One region of the Streptomyces sp. NPDC058257 genome, then DNA from elsewhere that is predicted to be linked to it. Evidence: riboswitches for the same ligand, from Rfam matches in the RefSeq annotation. Region 1 holds a riboswitch; each other region holds the start of a gene.
The links. A riboswitch is a leader RNA that binds a small molecule or an ion and turns the genes downstream of it on or off. The one in region 1 is predicted to bind cobalamin.
Positions count from the first base shown of each region.

Region 2: linked by a shared signal. The riboswitch ahead of ACFVXC_RS26815 (ABC transporter substrate-binding protein) and the one ahead of metE (5-methyltetrahydropteroyltriglutamate--homocysteine S-methyltransferase) in region 1 are both predicted to bind cobalamin.
Region 3: linked by a shared signal. The riboswitch ahead of ACFVXC_RS28320 (cobalamin biosynthesis protein) and the one ahead of metE (5-methyltetrahydropteroyltriglutamate--homocysteine S-methyltransferase) in region 1 are both predicted to bind cobalamin.

Region 1 is NZ_JBHVXJ010000007.1:31,658-37,918, forward strand. Features, by position in the region: gene metE (5-methyltetrahydropteroyltriglutamate--homocysteine S-methyltransferase) at 1-1,752, opposite strand, end outside; cobalamin riboswitch at 1,923-2,141, opposite strand; gene ACFVXC_RS18655 (hypothetical protein) at 2,135-2,287, opposite strand; partial or broken gene ACFVXC_RS18660 (enoyl-CoA hydratase-related protein) at 2,573-2,784, shown strand; cobalamin riboswitch at 2,878-3,076, shown strand; gene ACFVXC_RS18665 (energy-coupling factor ABC transporter permease) at 3,106-3,819, shown strand; gene ACFVXC_RS18670 (energy-coupling factor ABC transporter substrate-binding protein) at 3,819-4,193, shown strand; gene cbiQ (cobalt ECF transporter T component CbiQ) at 4,200-4,949, shown strand; gene ACFVXC_RS18680 (energy-coupling factor ABC transporter ATP-binding protein) at 4,946-5,860, shown strand; gene ACFVXC_RS18685 (MDR family MFS transporter) at 5,849-6,261, opposite strand, start outside.
Region 2 is NZ_JBHVXJ010000012.1:112,983-119,243, forward strand. Features, by position in the region: gene ACFVXC_RS26795 (DUF2252 domain-containing protein) at 1-543, shown strand, start outside; gene ACFVXC_RS26800 (haloacid dehalogenase-like hydrolase) at 606-1,748, opposite strand; gene ACFVXC_RS26805 (helix-turn-helix domain-containing protein) at 1,985-2,851, shown strand; gene ACFVXC_RS26810 (VOC family protein) at 2,857-3,351, shown strand; cobalamin riboswitch at 3,421-3,607, shown strand; gene ACFVXC_RS26815 (ABC transporter substrate-binding protein) at 3,673-4,713, shown strand; gene ACFVXC_RS26820 (FecCD family ABC transporter permease) at 4,860-5,867, shown strand; gene ACFVXC_RS26825 (ABC transporter ATP-binding protein) at 5,906-6,261, shown strand, end outside.
Region 3 is NZ_JBHVXJ010000013.1:171,516-177,776, reverse strand. Features, by position in the region: gene ACFVXC_RS28330 (anion permease) at 1-1,142, shown strand, start outside; gene ACFVXC_RS28325 (hypothetical protein) at 1,155-1,400, shown strand; cobalamin riboswitch at 1,507-1,650, shown strand; gene ACFVXC_RS28320 (cobalamin biosynthesis protein) at 1,772-2,710, shown strand; gene ACFVXC_RS28315 (cobyric acid synthase) at 2,710-4,278, shown strand; gene ACFVXC_RS28310 (putative cobaltochelatase) at 4,325-6,261, shown strand, end outside.

The DNA of each region.
Region 1 (6,261 bases):
GACCGGGCCGGTGAGCATGCCCTTGACGGGGCGGTCGGTGAGGGAGTTGGCGTAGGAGGTCCAGCGCACCGTCATCGGTTCGGGCCGCGAGATGTCGCCCGCCAGGACCGGCGGTCGCACATAGCGGGTGCCGTACGACTGGACCCAGCCGTGCTGAGTGGCGAGGTAGCCGGTGAGCTGCTCGGCGAAGTACTGCACCATGTCGTTGCGTTCCGGCTCACCGTGCACCAGGACGTCGATACCCGCCTTCTCCTGGAAGGCGAGCACCTCGCGGATCTCGTTCCTGATGCGTTCCTCGTAACCGGCCGTGTCGATGCGTCCGGCACGCAGGTCGGCCCGGGCTGTGCGCAGTTCGGTGGTCTGGGGGAAGGACCCGATGGTGGTCGTGGGCAGTTGGGGGAGGCCCAGGCGGGTCCGCTGGGCCGCCGCACGCTCCGGGTAGGCGTGCGCGCGACGGGCATCGGCGCCTGTGACGGCGGCGACGCGGGAGCGTACGGCTGGATCGTGGGTGAGCGCCGAGCCCGAACGGGACGCCAAGTCGGCGCGATTGGCGGAGAGTTCGGCTGTGATGGCGCCCGTCCCCTGGGCCAGGCCGCGGGCCAGGGTGGCGATCTCGGCTGTCTTCTGGTGCGCGAAGGCCAGCCAGCGGCCGATCTGCGGGTCGATGTCCCGTTCGGCGGTCGAGTCCAGCGGGACGTGGAGGAGGGAGCAGGACGCCGAGACGTCGACCCGGTCGGCGAGACCCAGGAGCGTGCCCAGCGTGGAGAGGGACTTCTCCAGGTCGTTGATCCAGATGTTGCGGCCGTTCACGACGCCCGCGACCAGACGCTTGCCGGGCAGACCGCCGACGGCGGCGAGATCCTCGAGCTGACTGGCCGCGGCCTCGGTGAAGTCGAGGGCGATGCCCTCGACCGGCGCCTTGGCGAGCACGGGCAGCGCCTCGCCGAGTCGGCCGAAGTACGAGGCGACAAGCAGCTTCGGGCGGTCGGTGAGGGCGCCGAGGTCGCGATAGGCGCGGGCGGCGGCGTTGAGCTCGGCCGGGGTACGGTCCTGCACCAGGGCGGGCTCGTCGAGCTGCACCCACTCCGCGCCCGCCGCGCGCAGGTCGGCGATGACCTCGGCGTACACGGGCAGCAGGCGGTCGAGGAGCGTGAGCGGCTCGAAGTCGGCCGCGACGCCGGGCGCGGGCTTGGCGAGCAGCAGATAGGTGACCGGGCCGACGAGGACCGGACGGGCCGCGAGGCCGAGCGCGAGGGCTTCCCCCAGCTCGGTGACCTGCTTGGCGGAGTCGGCGGTGAAGACGGTGTCGGGGCCGAGTTCCGGCACGAGGTAGTGGTAGTTGGTGTCGAACCACTTGGTCATCTCGAGCGGCGCCACGTCCTGGGTACCGCGGGCCATCGCGAAGTAGACGTCGATGGGGCATCCCCCGCTATAGCGAAGCCGAGCGCTTGGGGAAGGGGCGGTGTCGACAGCCTCGCGGTGTCGCTGGGGGACGGCGCCGACCATGACGCTGGTGTCGAGGACGTGGTCGTAGTACGAGAAGTCACCGGTCGGCACCTCATGGATGCCGGCGGCGGCCAGATGCTGCCAGGTGGACCGGCGCAGCTGCGCCGCGGTCTCCCGGAGGGCGTCAGCGGTGACACGGCCCTTCCAGTAGCCCTCGACGGCCTTCTTCAGTTCCCGGTTGGGGCCCTGGCGGGGGTAGCCGTACACGGTGGACCGTGCTGCCGCGGCTGCGGACTTCGGTGTCACGGAAATCTCCTTCGCGAGATGACTCCTTGAGATCCCGGAGACGGGACACGGACGCGAAGGGGTGACGAACCGGGCGGAGCGAACGCGCGCCATCGGCGCGGTGCTGCGGTACTCCACCTGATCTGTACGCCGACCCGCCCACGAGGTCACCGGGATGTCCGCACATGAGGGGTCACGTACGGGCAGCGGGCAGGTCTTCGGACTCGCGGGCACACCTGCCGAGGCAGGTTCCTACTGGCCGTCGCTTCCCGGATCCGCGCTCGGATCCAGTGCGTATGACGGCGGTCGTTCCCACTCACCGCTGCGGGGCAGTCCCGGATTCCCACCGGGTTCCCTCTTGCGACGCGTCTGCCTGGCGGGCAGGGCGAACCAGCTGCACTGGTCAGGCTAAGGGGTGGTCGGCGTCTTGGGCAGTACTGATCACATTCCGGACCGTGAGGTGAGACACGGATCCACGGAGCGGGGGACGTGAGAAGGGGAAGAAGTGCAGCCCGAGGACGCGGTCGGCACGCCGGGGCGCCATGCCCGGACGCATGGCAGGGATGGAGGAGGTGTTGGTGGCCAGGACCGCCTCGGGGTCCTGACGACCTCTTCCAGGGGGGGGCGAAGACCGCCCTCTTCGCGGCGGTGTTCTCGACGACGGCTTCGACGACAAGCTGCGGGCGGTGCCGCCACTGGACCGTGGCCGGCGATCGATGAGAACAGCAGCACCTTCGTGCCCTAACTCCTCGACTCCTCGACCATCGACGTGGCCGACGCGCGCAGCGCTCACGCGGCCGTGACGGCGGCCGGGATGCGGGCCCTGGACGCACCGGGCAGCGAGGCCCTCGCCGTCGCCGAGACCGTCGCGGGGATGTCCCCGCCCGTGGCGATGATGGCGAAGGAAGCCGTGTCCCGGGATTCGAGACGACCCTCGCGGAGGGCGTCCGCTTCGAACGCCGCCTCTTCCACGCCGTGTTCGCGACCGCTGATCAGAAGGAGGGCATGTCCGCTTTCGTCGACAAGCGACCGGCCGGTTTCACGCATTCATGAGGTCTTGGGCCTGAGGTCCGACCAGGGGCGTACGCCCCTGGTCGTGCGCGTCCCCGTGCGCCACAGCCGCGGCCGTCCCGCAAGTTGTCAGGAAACTCGGTCGCGCACTATGGTCACCACGCCTTGGTGAACGGGAAATCCGGTGTGATGCCGGTGCGGCCCTCGCCACTGTGATCGGGAAGTCCGGCTCCAGCCCTCGCGGCAGCCACTGGGTGCGAACGCATCCGGGAAGGCGGAGACCGGTCGGTATGACCCGTCAGCCAGGAGACCGGCCAAGGCGCGTTGTCCATCCACGAGGTGCTGGAGAGGGTCTGCTTAGCCATGCACATAGCCGAGGGTTTCCTCCCACCGGCGCACGCGATCGCCTGGGGCGTAGCGTCCGCGCCGTTCGTCGTCCACGGAGTCCGCTCCCTGACCCGTGAAGTCAAGGAGCACCCCGAGAGCACCCTGCTCCTGGGCGCCTCCGGAGCCTTCACCTTTGTCCTTTCCGCGCTGAAAATCCCTTCCGTCACGGGCAGTTGCTCGCATCCGACGGGCACCGGGCTCGGCGCGATCCTGTTCCGGCCGCCGATCATGGCGGTGCTCGGCACCATCACGCTGCTCTTCCAGGCCCTGCTGCTCGCCCACGGTGGGCTCACCACGCTCGGCGCCAACGTGTTCTCCATGGCGATCGTCGGGCCATGGGCCGGATACGCGGTCTACCGGCTCCTGAAGCGGTACGACGTGCCGCTCATGGTCGCCGTGTTCTTCGGCGCGTTCGTCGCCGACCTCTCCACGTACTGCGTCACCAGCGTCCAGCTGGCCCTGGCGTTCCCGGACCCGAGCAGCGGATTCCTCGGCGCCCTGGGCAAGTTCGGCGGCATCTTCGCCGTCACGCAGATCCCGCTGGCCGTCAGCGAGGGACTCCTCACCGTCCTGGTGATGCGGTTGCTCGTGCAGTCCAGCAAGGGCGAACTCACGCGGCTCGGCGTACTGCTGCAGGGCAAGCAGTCGGCAGCGACCGCGAAGAAGACGGAGACGGGGGCCAGCGCCTGATGAGCCGGAACGCGAAGATCAACATTGTGCTCCTCGTCATCGTCGCCGCGCTCGCGGTCCTGCCGGTGGCCCTCGGCCTCGGCGACGACGAAAAGGAACCGTTCGCAGGGGCGGACGCCCAGGCCGAGACCGCGATCACCGAGATCAAGCCGGACTACGAGCCCTGGTTCTCGCCGCTGTACGAACCCCCTTCCGGGGAGATCGAGTCGGCGCTCTTCGCCCTGCAGGCGGCACTCGGCGCGGGCGTCCTCGCGTACTACTTCGGTCTGCGCAAGGGGCGCCGCCAGGGCGCGGACATCGCACGGGAACAGGAAGCATCCGCGGAGCGGACCACCGACGCGGGGGGCGCCCGGCCCGAGACCGAGCAGGTCTGAGCCCGCGTGCTGCCCATCGACGCGGCGGCGCACAGCAGTCGCTGGCGCCGCCGCCACCCCGTGGACAAGGCCGTTCTCGGGCTCGGCCTCACTGTCCTCGCCGTCTCGCTGCCGCCGTGGCCCGGCGCCGCCCTGGTGCTGATCGTGGCGCTCGCCGTGCTGCTCGGGCCCGCCGGTGTGCCGCCGCGCAAACTGTGGCGGGCCTACCGCGTACCGCTCGGCTTCACCGTCACCGGAGCCCTGACCCTGGTCGTCCAACTCGGCGGAACCGAAGGGTTCGTCACGCTCGCCGACGGCGGTCCCGCGCGAGCGGGCGGTCTGCTCCTGCGCACGTCGGCGGCCTCGCTCGGCGTCCTGCTGTTCGCCTTCACCACGCCGATGTCGGATCTGCTGCCCCGTCTGGTGAAGGCGGGCGTTCCGGCGCCGGTCGTGGACGTGGCCCTGGTCATGTACCGGATGAGCTTCCTGCTCCTGGACTCCATGAGCCGGATCCGGCAGGCGCAGGCCGCTCGGCTCGGCCACACCACCCGGGCCGCCACCTGGCGCTCACTCGGCTCCCTGGGGGCCACCGCGTTCGTGCGGGCCTTCGACCGGGCGACCCGGTTGCAGGCCGGGCTCGCCGGACGCGGCTACGACGGAACCCTGCGCGTCCTTGTGCCCGAAGCCCGGATCTCCCGCGGGTTCGTGGCTGCCAGCGCGGCACTCCTCACGGGCCTCGCGGTCCTCACCCTCGTACTGGAGAGGCTCCTTCCATGAGCGACCCGAGCGACCTGAGCGACCCGAGCGAGCCGAGTGCTCCTCGCGAGCGAGAGCCGGGCGCGTCCTTGGTCGCTCTGCGCGCTGCTTCCTACGCGTACGAAGAGGGGCCGACCGTGCTCAGCGGCCTCGACTTCGATGTCACCGAGGGACGCGCTCTCGCGCTGCTCGGGCGCAACGGCAGCGGCAAGACCACCCTCATGCGGCTGCTGAGCGGCGGACTCCGCCCGGACCAGGGCGGGTTGAGCGTCGCGGGTGTCCCCGTGACGTACGACCGCCTGGGTCTGACCCGGTTGCGCACCACCGTCCAGTTGGTCGTCCAGGACCCCGACGACCAGCTGTTCGCCGCCTCGGTGGAGCAGGACGTGTCCTTCGGACCGCTGAACCTCGGGCTGCCCGACGCCGAAGTCCGGGCGCGGGTCGCCGAGGCGCTCGCCGCGCTCGACATCGGCGCCCTGGCGGACCGCCCCACCCATCTGCTCTCCTACGGCCAGCGCAAGCGGACGGCCATCGCGGGTGCCGTGGCGATGCGCCCCCGCGTACTGATCCTCGACGAGCCGACCGCCGGACTCGACCCGGACGGCCAGGAGCGGCTCCTGACCACCCTGCAAGGACTGCGGGACGCGGGGACGACCGTGGTCATGGCCACCCACGACGTGGATCTGGCCCTCCGCTGGGCCGACGACGCGGCGCTGCTCACCCCTTCGGGAGTGCGCACAGGGCCGGTCGCGGAGATGCTCGCCCAACGGGATCTCCTGGCGCAGGCGGGACTTCGGCTGCCGTGGGGGATCGCCGTCTCGGAGCTGCTGCGGACGAAGGGCCTGCTGGAAGGGGACGGCGACGGGCCGCGCACACCGGAGGAGCTGGCCGCCCTCATGGCTCCGGCGATGCCCGGTGCGTCAGCCGGTTGACGGGGCCGGGGCGCGGCTGCGACGGGGCAGGAGTGCCACGGCCAGGAGCGGGATCGCGGCGAGCGCGAGCCACGGGGCCCAGGGCGGAAGGCCGGCGTCGAGGAGCGAGCCGGTCGCGGCGCTGCCCGCGAGGACGATCAGGCCGGAGACCGAGGACAGGGCCCCCGTGTAGAGGCCGAGCCTGCCGTCGGGAGCGAGGTCGGGGACCCAGGCGCGGGCGGCCGGTGCGACCAGCATCTGGCCGAGGGTGAGGAGGACGACGAAGACGGCGGCGGGCAGCAGCCCGGCGACACCGGTCCAGGCGGTCGGGCGCGCGAGGGCCACGACGGCGAATCCGACGGAGATGAGCACGAGCCCGGCCGTCATGGAGCGCCGCAGATCGAGCCGGTCCGCCGCCCAGC
Region 2 (6,261 bases), on a different contig from region 1:
GTGGACGCGGCGCGGAAAGTGGTGGGCGTGGGCAGCGTCGGCACCCGCTGCTTCATCGTGCTCCTCGCCGGGCGCGACGCCGACGACCCGCTCTTCCTCCAGATCAAGGAGGCGGTCCGCTCGGTCCTGGAGGAGCACCTTCCGGCAGGACCGTACGCCCATCCAGGACACCGCGTGGTCGCCGGCCAGCGCCTGCTCCAGGCGGCGAGCGACATCTTCCTCGGCTGGATGACGGGCCCCCAGGGCCGCTCGTACTACTGGCGCCAGCTCCGCGACATGAAGGGCTCGGCGGACGTAGAGGCCATGTCCCCCTCGGAGCTGCGCTCCTACGCCCGGCTCTGCGGCACGGCTCTGGCCCGCGCCCACGCCCGCTCCGGCGACCGTGTGGCCATAGCCGCCTACCTGGGCGGCTCCGACACGTTCGACCGGGCGATCGCGGACTTCGCGCTGCGCTATGCCGTGCAGAACGCCGAGGACCACGCGGCGCTGACGGAGGCGATCGCCTCGGGGGTGGTGCACGCCGAGGATCCCAGGCCGCTCTAAGGGCGGTGGCGCCTTCGCCGCGCCCGCGGGAGTGCCCCCACCGCCCCTGATCGACCCTGGGCCTAGCGGATCTCGTCCGGGACCACCGTCAGCCACCGCTTGTCCGCGGTCACCTTCTGGCCGAGCTCCCGCTGCCGGTCGGCGTTCTTCTGCTTCATCTCGTTCAGCTGCTTCATGTACGAGTCCTTGCGGTTGACCCAGACCCGCGCCCCGCCGTGCGCCACGTCCGCCGAGTGGAACAGCATCGGGCCGTCGCTCACCGGGGTGTCGCCCGCCGCCAGGACGGGCTTCTTCCACTCGTCGATGTACGTGCTGATGGCCGCGGGCTTGCCCTGGTACCAGGTCAGCGGCGCCCACAGGTTCGGCGTCAGCTCGCGCTTGGCCAGCTTCTTCTCGTCGAAGCGGCCCTCCGCGATCTCCTTGCGGGAGCTGGTGATCTTGCCCGTCTTGCGGTCCTTGAGCTGCAGGCCGACGCCGATGACGTTCTCGGGCTTCACGTTGTAGCCGTACTTGGGGTCGGCGAGGACCATCCGCACCAGGTCCTCGCTGGCCGCGCTGACGACGTACACCTCGATGCCGTGCCCTTGCAGCGAGTTGTAGAGCTCCTGCATGCCGGTGAAGAACTCGGGCTTCTTGACCTCGGTCTTCGTCAGCTTCCCGTCCTCGTAGTACTCGGCGGGGATGGGCTTGTCGTAGGCCAGGAGCTCGTCGACGTATCCCTTGAGCTCCTTCAGCGTGAAACCGGAGAAGATCTGCGCGGCCCACGGGTAGGAGACCTGGTCGTCGATCTCACAGAGCCGAATGTAGTAGCTGTAGAGGCTCTCCTTGTGCTTCGCCGTGTCCTTGAAGGGGATGGTCTTCAGCGACGGGTCCATCGACTTGCGGGTCAGCACCCCCTTCATCTCCAGGAAGGGCAGGAGGGACTCCTCCAGGTCGTTGCGGTACGTCGTGTTGTCCGCGTCGAAGACGGCGTACGCGCCCTTGTGCTCGTTCTTCGCGATGACCTTGCCCAGCTTCTTCGCGACCGGCTCGGGCCAGTGCTTCAGCTCGGCCGTGGCCTTGGAGGTCTTCGCGGCGGTTCTCGCCGAGGCGTCCGCGGCCGTCGCGTCCGTGCTCGGCCAGAGAGCCGTGCCCGCGAGAACGGCCGCGGTGAGCGCGCCCGCCGTGCCGAGTACGGCCAGCTTTTCCTTTGCCTTTACTGCCATGGTTCTGTGCCCCCTGAGAGCGGTCTGCGCCCCGTCCGGAGCGGCGGGTCATCGTATGGGGTGGGGCAGCGGATTCCCATGATCGACATCACCGGACGGAACGGGCATGGGTCGGCCGTGGGCGGGTAGTGACGTAGTGGCATCGGACACCTGCCGGGCCGCTCGGGCTTGCTCAGGTGCGCTCCGGCCCGCTCGCGGGCCTGCTTCCCAGCGGCGCTCATCGCATACTGGTGTGCATGGAGACCGTCTCCCGCGAGTTCGTGCGGGCCGCTCCGCGGCTCGACGGCATGGTCGTGTCCGCCGTCGGCTACCGCACGGCGGGTGAGCGGCCCGGCCTGCACCGCGGCCTGCCGTCCCCGTATCTGACGCTGATCTTCTCGCTGGACGGCCCCGTCGCCACCGGCCTCAGCCCCGAGCAGGCGGTCGGCCCCGATGCCATCCGCACGGACATCGTCCTGGGCGGCCTGCACCAGTCCCCGGCGTACGTCGTGCGGCCCGAGCACGAGGCGGGCATCCAGCTCGCCGTGCATCCGCTCGCCGCCCGCGCCCTGTTCGGCGTACCGGCCTCGGAGCTGACCGGTGGCCTGGTGACGTCCGGCGCGCAGGTGATGGGGCGCCGCGCCGTCGACGTACGGGAGCTGCTGTGCGAGCAGGGTGGGTGGGAGGAGCGATTCGCCTCCCTGTCCGGCTACCTGAGGCAGCGCGTGGCCGACGCCGACGCGGACGCAGCCGTACGGCCCGAGGTCGCCGAGGCCTGGGCCTGGCTGGCCCGGCACCGGGGCGTCGGCACCCTGCGCGGCCTCTCCCGGCACGTGGCGCTCAGTGAACGCCGCCTGACCACGCTCTTCCGTGCCGAGACGGGCCTGAGCCCCAAGCAGGCGGGCCGTCTGATGCGCTTCCAGCGCGCCCGCGACGCCGTCGTACGCCCTGTCGCCTCGGGCGGCGCCCCCGACCTGGCCCGAGTCGCCGCCGACTGCGGCTATTACGACCACTCCCACCTGGTACGGGACTTCCGGCAGTACACCGGGGTGAGCCCCAGCGGCTGGCTGGCCGAAGAGTGCCGGAATATCCAAGCCGGGAGCCATGGCGGGGGCGAAGAGTAGGACTCATGGACACCAACGAGAAGCAGCAGCCCCAGTCCCAGCCCCAGTCCCAGCCCCAGTCCCAGCCCCAGCCCCGGTCCGCCTCCGCTTCGGCCGGGCGTGCCCCCGATGTCTGGCCGTCGCTCCAGGCCAACGACGCCCCCGCCCTGATCGACTTCCTGGTCGGCACGGTCGGCTTCCTGCGCACCGCCGTCTACGAGGACGGCGACCGCGTGGCCCACGCCGAGCTCGACTGGCCCGAGGGCGGCGCCGTGATGCTCGGCTCGTACGACGAGAAGTCGCAGGAATGGTGCCTGAAGCCGGGCACCTTCGGGGCGTACGTCGTCACCGATCACGTGGACGACCTCTACCAGCGGCTCAGCGCCGCCGGAGTGGAGATCATCCGCGAGATCGAGGACCTGCCGTACGGCAGCCGGGAGTTCGCGATCGCCGACCCCGAGGGCAACAAGTGGTCCTTCGGCACCTACCGCGGCGCACCCAGGCCCGACCAGGCGTCCTGACTGCCATTCTGACCAGGCATTCTGACGGGTGTCCTGACCAGGCATTCTGACGGGCGTCCTGGCCTCGCGTGATAGCTTGCGGACGCCAGTCGACCCACACCAGGGCCAGGGAATCCGGTGCGAATCCGGAACTGACGCGCAGCGGTGAGGGGGTACGGGCGGGGCCACGGCCACTGGGCGTCCACGGACGCCTGGGAAGGCGCCCCGTCCGGCCGATCCCCGAGTCCGAAGACCTGCTGGCGCCTTCGCCCGCGCACCGAGCGGCGGAGGTGACGAAGCAGGCCAGGCTCCGCGTATGAGCCGTGAGACTCAAGGGATCGTGTGTCCTCCACAGCCCGTCGTGTACGTATACCCGTCCTCCTCAGTGCGGCTCTGGTCGTCACTCTGACCTCCTGCGGCGGCTCGCCTGCTTCCTCCACCACGGACAAGAAGGCCGACGGCTATCCACTGACCCTGACCTCCTGCGGCAAGAAGGCGGAGATCAAGGCGCCGCCGCAGCGGGCGGTCTCCCTCGACCAGGGCTCCACCGAGATCCTGCTCTCCCTCGGCCTCGCGGACCGCATGGTCGGCACCGGGACCTGGACGGACCCGGTGCTCAAGGGCCTGGAGAAGGACAACGCCAAGGTGCCCCGGATCGCCGACAGCTACCCCTCCTTCGAGAAGGTCCTCGCCAAGGAACCGGACTTCGTCACCGCGTCCTTCCTGGCGACGGTCAGCAAGGGCGGCGTCGCGGACCGCGCCAAGTTCGCCGAACTGGGCGTACCCGCCTACGTCTCACCGTCCGACTGCGCGGGCAAGGACAACAGCGGCGACGGTGACGGCAAGCGGGTCAAGACGCTGACCATGGACACGGTGTACGGCGAGGTGCGGGACCTGGCCAAGGCCTTCGGGGTCGAGAAGCGCGGCGAACGCCTGATCACGGAGCTCAAGGGCCGGGTGGCGAAGGCCACGAAGGAGATCGACGCGTCCGACACGACCCTCCTCTACTGGTTCGCCAACTCCGACGCCCCCTACATCGCGGGCTGCTGCGGAGCGCCGGGCATCATCACCCGCGAGCTCGGCACGGAGAACGTCTTCGACGACACCCGCGAGGAGTGGCCCCAGATCAACTGGGAGACGGTGGCGGACCGCGACCCGGACGTCCTGGTCATCGGCGACCTCACCCGCAAGTCGCAGACGGCCGAGAGCGCGAAGAAGAAGATCGAGTTCCTGGAGTCCAACCCGGTCACCAAGAACCTGACCGCGGTGAAGAAGAAGCGGTACGTGCTGCTGAGCGGCCAGGCCATGAACCCGACGATCCGTACGGTGGACGGCGTGGAGCAAGTCGCCGACGCGTTGCGCGAGTTCGGGCTCGACAAGTGAGGGGCGGCGCCGGTTTCGGCGCCCGTGCCCGTTCCCGTTCCCGTGCCCGTTCCGGTGTCGGTGCCCGTTCCGGTGTCGGTGTCGGTGTCGGTGTCGGTGTCGGTGTCGGCGCTGGCGTCGGTTCCCGTGTCGGCGTCGCGGGCGGTGTGCGCCGCGTCCTGCTCTGGACGTCGGGATTCGCCGCCCTCGCCCTCTCCGTGGCGGTGGCCGTCACGATCGGCCCCGCCGACATCTCCGTACCGGACGTGTGGTCGGCGGTGGCGGCCCACCTCGGCTGGGGCGAGGCGACGCTGACGCCGATCCGGGACGGCATCGTCTGGAACCTGCGCATGCCGCGCACGCTTCTCGCGGCGGTCTGCGGCGCGGGCCTCGCGGTGTGCGGAACGGTCCTCCAGTCCCTCCTGCGCAATCCGCTGGCCGACCCCTTCGTGCTCGGTGTCTCCTCGGGCGCTTCCACGGGGGCGGTCGCGATCGTCGTCCTGGGGGTCGGCGGGGGAGTGGTGTCGATCTCAGCGGGGGCTTTCGTGGGGGCCCTCTGCTCGTTCGCCCTCGTCCTGCTGCTCAGCCACACCCTGGGCGGGAGCACCGACAGGGTGGTGCTTTCCGGGGTGGCGGCGATGCAGCTCTTCTCCGCGCTCACTTCCTTCGTGATCCTTACGGCGGGCGACGCGGAGACGACGCGGGGTGTCCTGTTCTGGCTGCTCGGCTCGTTGAGCGGGGTGGGCTGGACGGACGTCTGGCTGTGCGGGGCGGTGCTCGTCGTCGCGCTCGTGATCTGCCTGGCGCATGCCCGCACCCTGGACGCGTTCGTGTTCGGCCAGGACGCGGCGGCGACGCTGGGAGTCCACGTGGCCCGCACCCGCCTCCTGCTGCTCTCCACCACGGCCCTGCTCACGGCGGCGCTGGTCAGCAGCGCGGGTGCCATCGGCTTCGTCGGCCTGGTCCTGCCGCACGCGGCCCGCGCCCTGGTCGGCTCCGGGCACGCGCGGCTGCTCCCGGTCACGGCGCTCGCGGGCGCGGTGTTCCTGGTGTGGGTGGACACGCTTGCGCGTACGGTCCTGGACCCGCAGGAGGTCCCGGTGGGCGTGGTGACGTCCCTGATCGGCGTACCGGCATTCGTCCTGGTCCTCTACCGCACGCGAAGGGCGACGTGACCGACGTGACCGACGTGAGCCACGACATGACCGACGACATGACCGACGACGTCACCGCGGGCGTGACCGAGGACGTGATCACGCACGCCGCTGTCCCCGGCCTGCGAGCCGACCGAGTGACCAGAACGGCGGGCGGCCACCTCATAGTCGACGGAGTGACCCTGGCCCCGCCGCCCGGAGCCACGGTCGGCCTGCTGGGCCCGAACGGCTCGGGCAAGTCCACCCTCCTGCGCATCCTGGCGGGCGTCCTGGCCCCGGCATCGGGAGCGGTCACGCTGGACGGCCGCCCGCTGCGGGACGTGGGCCGCCGCACGGTGGCACGCAGGGTGGCGATGGTGGACCAGGACGCCACCACGCAGGTTGAGTTGTCGGTGGAGGAGGTCGTACGCCTGGG
Region 3 (6,261 bases), on a different contig from region 1:
CCATGTCCGCCGTGCTGAACCTCGTCGGCGCTTTCCTGTCGGTCGAAGTCGCCAAGACGATCTCTGGCGGCATCGTCAACGAGGACGGACTGAAGACAGAGGTGATCTTCGCCGCCCTGGTGGGCGCGATCCTCTGGAATCTCCTGACCTGGCTGGTGGGCCTGCCCTCCAGTTCCTCCCACGCGCTCTTCGGCGGCCTCATCGGCGCCGCGGTCATGTCAATGGGCTGGTCGTCGATCAACGGCGGCACCGTCGTCACCAAGATCCTGCTCCCCGCGATCGCCGCGCCCCTCGTCGCCGGCATCGCGGCGACGCTGGCCACGCGCCTGACGTACCGCATCGGGCGCAACACCGACACCAAGGCGACCGCCAAGGGCTACCGCACCGGTCAGATCGCCTCCGCGGGCCTCGTCTCGCTGGCGCACGGCACGAACGACGCGCAGAAGACGATGGGCATCATCACGCTCGCCCTGATCACCGGCGGCGTCCTGAACCCGGGCGCCAACCCCCCGATGTGGGTCATCGTCTCGGCCGGCATCGCCATCGCCCTCGGCACCTACCTCGGTGGCTGGCGCATCATCCGCACGATGGGCAAGGGTCTGACGGACCTCGCGCCGCAGCAGGGCTTCGCCGCCCAGACCAGCGCCGCGACCGCGATCCTGGCCTCCTCGCACATCGGCTTCTCGCTCTCCACCACCCAGGTCTGCTCGGGCGCCGTGATGGGCGCGGGCCTCGGCCGCAAGGGCGGTGTGGTCCGCTGGTCCACGGCGACGCGCATGTTCGTCGCCTGGGGCCTCACGCTCCCGGCCGCCGGTCTGGTCGGCGCGGGCGCCGAGTTCCTCACCAAGCAGGGTCCCTGGGGCGTCGCGGCGACCGCCGCGCTCCTGGTGACCGGCGCCGCCGTCATCTGGGCGCTGTCCCGGCGCGACGCCGTCGACCACACGAACGTCGCCGACGACGAGATCGGCGGCTCTCCGGCCGCCGAGCCCGCCGGTGTCGTGACCACCGCGATCGCCGCCGTCACGCCGCCGCCCACCGGCTCGGCCGTGACGACCTCGGACGTCGACCTCGTCAAGGCCACCATCCCGGCCCCGCCCCCGACCGGCACCGTGGCGGACCCCGCCCGGCCCGCCACGGTGTAAGGACAAGTCAGCATGAACATCGACTGGGCAGCTCTCGGCTCCGTGTTCGGAGTCAGCCTCGCGGTGACGGTGGCCCTGGTGGGCCTGTTCACCCTCGGCATCGTCGGCCTCTCCAAGCGCGAGGCGGCGACGTCCGGCGCCACTTCGACCGCTGCCACCGCGGGCGGGCCCCCGGTGGCGGCGCGCACGGGCGCGTACGTGTGCTTCGCGCTCTGCGCGGCGGCGGTGGCGTACGGGATCTATCTGATCGTCGCCTGACGATCGCAGCTCCGGGTGGGGCGCGGGACGCTTCGGCGTCCCGCACCCCACCTCTGTCTGTGGGCCTCGGCACACTCTCCCGCCCCAGGTCAACGGCAAGTTGACGGGCGTTCGCGGGCGTGGTGGACTGCCGGAGCCATTACGGCGGCAGAAGAGGAAGCCGGTGCGAATCCGGCGCGGTCCCGCCACTGTCATCGAGGAGACGACTCCTCGGAAGCCAGGAACTCTCGCCGCCGATCTCGTCGAATCAGGGCGCGGACACCCTGAGTGAGGACATATCGCCATGTGCGGCCGCCCGTTGCCGGTCTCTGTGCCCCTGCCTGTCCAGGCCGGGCCCCTCGCTCCCCTCCGCGCCACGGCCGGCTGAAGCCATGCGTGCCGATCGCGACTTCGCGTACGGCGCCGCCGCCGGCCTCCTCGGTGATCTGTTCCTCGGCGATCCTCGCCGCGGGCATCCGGTCGCCGCGTTCGGCCGGGCCGCGGGAGCCGTCGAGCGTGTGCTGTGGCGTGACCACCGCGGGTGGGGCGCCCTGCATGCCGTGGTGTGCGCCGGGGGCGCGGCCGGTGCCGCCGCCCTCGTCTCTTCCCTTGTACGTGACTCACGCCCCGCATCCCTCGCGCTGACCGCCGCCACCACCTGGGCCGTGGTCGGCGGGACCTCCCTTGGCCGCGAGGCGCGGGCCGTCGGCGGTGCGCTCGCCGCCGGGGACATCGAGGTGGCCAGGGAGCGCCTTCCGCATCTGTGCGGGCGGGATCCGCAGGCGCTCGACGCCGATGGCATCGCGCGGGCCGTGGTCGAGTCCGTCGCCGAGAACACGTCCGACGCGGTCGTCGGCGCCCTGGTGTGGGGCGCGCTCGGCGGGGTTCCCGGGCTTGTCGCCTTCCGGGCCGTGAACACGCTCGACGCCATGGTCGGGCACAAGTCGGTGAAGTACCGGAGGTACGGGTGGGCCTCCGCGCGGCTCGACGACGTTCTGGGGTGGCCCGGGGCCCGGCTCACCGCGGTGCTCGCGGCTGCCGCCGGTGACGCACCACGAGGAGCCCTGAAGGCCTGGCACGCGGACGCGGGCAAGCATCCGAGCCCCAACGCGGGGCCCGTCGAGACCGCCTTCGCGGGGGCGTTGGGGGTACGGCTCGGGGGGACCCTCTCGTACGGAGGCCGGGTCGAGCACCGGCCTGTCCTGAACGGGGACGGGCGGGACGTCGAAGTCGCCGACATCGAGCGGGCCGTGAAGCTTTCGCGACGGGTGGGGCTGCTTGCCCTGGGGGTCGCGGCCGTGGTGAGCACTATGCGGAAAGGCAGGGCCTGATGAGTGGTGGGCTGCTCGTTGCCGGGACCACGTCCGACGCGGGGAAGAGCGTGATCACCGCCGGGATCTGCCGGTGGCTGGCCCGCGAGGGCGTCTCCGTCGCGCCCTTCAAGGCGCAGAACATGTCCCTCAACTCCTTCGTCACACGCGAAGGCGCCGAGATCGGGCGGGCCCAGGCCATGCAGGCGCAGGCCGCCCGGGTCGAGCCGAGCGCGCTGATGAACCCCGTGCTGCTCAAGCCGGGCAGTGACCGCAGCAGCCAGGTCGTCCTCATGGGGAAGCCCGTGGGCGAGATGAGCGCGCGCGGGTTCTTCGGGGGGTCCGGGGGGTCGTCCCCCGGGGGAGGACTGCACGGTGGGCGCCAGGAACAGCTGCTCTCCACCGTCGTGGGATGCCTCGAAGAACTTCGGGGCAGCTATGACGCCGTGATCTGCGAAGGCGCGGGCAGTCCGGCCGAGATCAATCTGCGGCGTACGGACATCGTGAACATGGGGATCGCGCGGGCCGCCCGCTTCCCGGTCGTCGTGGTCGGCGACATCGACCGCGGCGGCGTCTTCGCCTCGTTCTTCGGTACGACCGCGCTACTCAGCGCCGAGGACCAGGAACTGGTCGCCGGTTATCTCGTCAACAAGTTCCGGGGCGACGTCTCGCTGCTCGAACCCGGGCTCGACATGCTGCACGGGCTCACCGGGCGGCGCACGTTCGGTGTGCTGCCCTTCCAGCACGGCCTCGGCATCGACGAGGAGGACGGCCTTCGGGTGTCCCTGCGGGGCGCCGTGCGGGAGTCCGTCGTCGCTCCCCCGGTCGGTGAGGACGTGCTGCGGGTCGCCGTCTGTGCCCTGCCGCTGATGTCGAACTTCACGGACGTGGACGCCCTGGCCGCCGAACCCGGCGTCGTGGTGCGGTTCGTGGACCGCGCCGACGAGCTGGTCGACGCCGATCTCGTGGTCGTACCGGGGACGCGCGGCACCGTCCGCGCCCTTCAGTGGCTGCGCGAGCGCGGTCTCGCGGACGCCATCGCGCGGCGCGCTGCCGAGGGGCGGCCCGTGCTCGGGATCTGCGGGGGCTTCCAGGTGCTCGGCGAGCACATCGAGGACGACGTCGAGTCGCGGGCAGGGGCCGTGGACGGGCTCGGCCTGCTGCCCGTGCGGGTGCGGTTCGCGCGCGAGAAGACCCTCGCGCGGCCGGTAGGTGAGGCGCTCGGCGAACCCGTCGAGGGGTACGAGATCCATCACGGCGTCGCCGAAGTCCTGGGCGGAGAGGCCTTCTTGGACGGCTGCCGCGTCGGCGAGGTGTGGGGCACGCACTGGCACGGCTCGCTGGAGAGCGACGCGTTCCGGCGCCGCTTCCTGGCCGAGGTCGCCCGCGCCGCCGGACGCCGCTTCGTGCCCGCGCCCGACACCAGCTTCGCCGCACTGCGCGAGGAGCAGCTCGACCTGCTCGGCGACCTGATCGAGCAGCATGCGGACACGGACGCGCTGCTCCGCCTGATCGAGACCGGCGCCCCGTCCGGCCTCCCCTTCATCGCACCCGGGGCGCCCGCACGACCGGCGGAGGGGGACGGGTGAGAGCCGCCGCCCCCTGCCCCGCCCTGAACCACGTAATGGAGGCCTTGTGAGTACCCCCTATCCGTTCACCGCCCTCGTCGGGCAGGACGACCTGCGGCTCGCCCTGCTGCTCAACGCCGTCTCGCCCGCCGTCGGCGGTGTGCTCGTGCGCGGGGAGAAGGGCACTGCCAAGTCCACCGCCGTGCGAGCCCTTTCGGCGTTGCTGCCGCAGGTGCCCGTCGTCGCCGGATGCCGCTTCTCCTGTGACCCGGCCGCCCCCGACCCCGCCTGCCCCGACGGTCCGCACGACGTCGGCGGCGCTTCGGTGCGGGACGCGCGGATGGTCGAACTGCCCGTAGGGGCCTCCGAGGACCGCCTCGTAGGGGCTCTCGACATCGAGCGGGCGCTCGCCGAGGGCGTGAAGGCCTTCGAGCCGGGTCTTCTCGCCGACGCCCACCGCGGCATCCTCTACGTCGACGAAGTCAACCTGCTGCACGACCACTTGGTCGACCTGCTGCTCGACGCGGCCGCCATGGGCGCCTCCTACGTCGAGCGCGAGGGCGTGTCCGTCCGGCATGCCGCGCGGTTCCTGCTCGTAGGCACCATGAACCCCGAAGAGGGCGAACTGCGCCCGCAGTTGCTCGACCGGTTCGGGCTCACCGTCGAGGTCGCCGCGTCGCGCGAGACCGATCAGCGGGTCGAGGTGGTGCGCCGACGGCTCGCGTACGACGACGACACGGAAGGGTTCGCCGCCCGGTGGCACGAGGACGAGTCCGCGCTGCGGGACCGGATCGTCGCGGCACGTGCGCTGCTTCCCCACGTGCGGCTCGGGGACGGCGCGTTGCGCCAGATCGCCGCGACCTGCGCGGCCTTCGAGGTCGACGGCATGCGGGCCGACATCGTGATGGCGCGTACGGCGACGGCTCTGGCCGCCTGGGCGGGGCGCGAGGACGTGCTCGCGGAGGACGTACGGCAGGCCGCTCTTCTCGCGCTTCCGCACCGGCGCCGTCGCAACCCCTTCGACGCGCCGGGCCTCGACGAGGACAAGCTGGACGACACGCTGGAGCAGAACGGCGACGACGACAACGACGGGGACGACGGGGGCGACGACCCCGAGCCCGACGGCGACGGTCCCGGTGGGGGCGGACAGCCGCCCCAGGAGGGGCCCGACGCCCCGGCGCCCGACGCACATGACGCCCCCGCCTCCGACACCGACGCCGGAACCGGGCAGGACCAGGACGACGACGCGTCCCCCGCGCGGGCTCCCGCGGCCGGTGGTGGCGGCGGTGAACAGCGGCCCGTGCAGGCCTCCGAGCCGTTCCGTACGAAGATGCTGAGCGTCCCCGGCCTCGGTGAGGGTGCCGCGGGGCGCCGGTCGAGGGCGCGGACCGAGCACGGGCGGACCACCGGGGCCCGGCGGCCTCAAGGGGCGCTCACCAAGCTGCACCTGGCGGCCACCGTGCACGCGGCTGCCCCGCATCAGCGGGCGCGGGGGCGCGTGGGGCGGGGGCTCGTCGTGCGGCGGGACGATCTGCGGCAGGCGACGCGGGAGGGGCGTGAGGGCAACCTCGTGCTCTTCGTCGTGGACGCCTCCGGGTCCATGGCCGCGCGGCAGCGGATGAGCGCCGTGAAGGGTGCGGTGCTCTCGCTGCTGCTCGACGCCTACCAGCGCCGGGACAAGGTCGGTCTTGTCACCTTCCGCGGGTCCGACGCCGAGGTGGCGTTGCCGCCGACCTCGTCCGTCGATGCTGCTGCCGCCCGGCTGGAGACGCTGCCCACGGGTGGGCGTACGCCGATCGCGGCCGGGCTGCTCAAGGCGCACGACGTACTGCGCGTCGAGCGGCTGCGGGATCCGGCGCGGCGTCCTCTGGTCGTGGTGGTCACGGACGGCCGGGCCACGGGAGGCGTGGAGCCGGTGGCCCGCGCGGGGCGTGCCGCGCGTCTCTTCGGGGCCGCCAACATCGCGTCCGTGGTCGTCGACTGCGAGTCGGGGCACATCCGGCT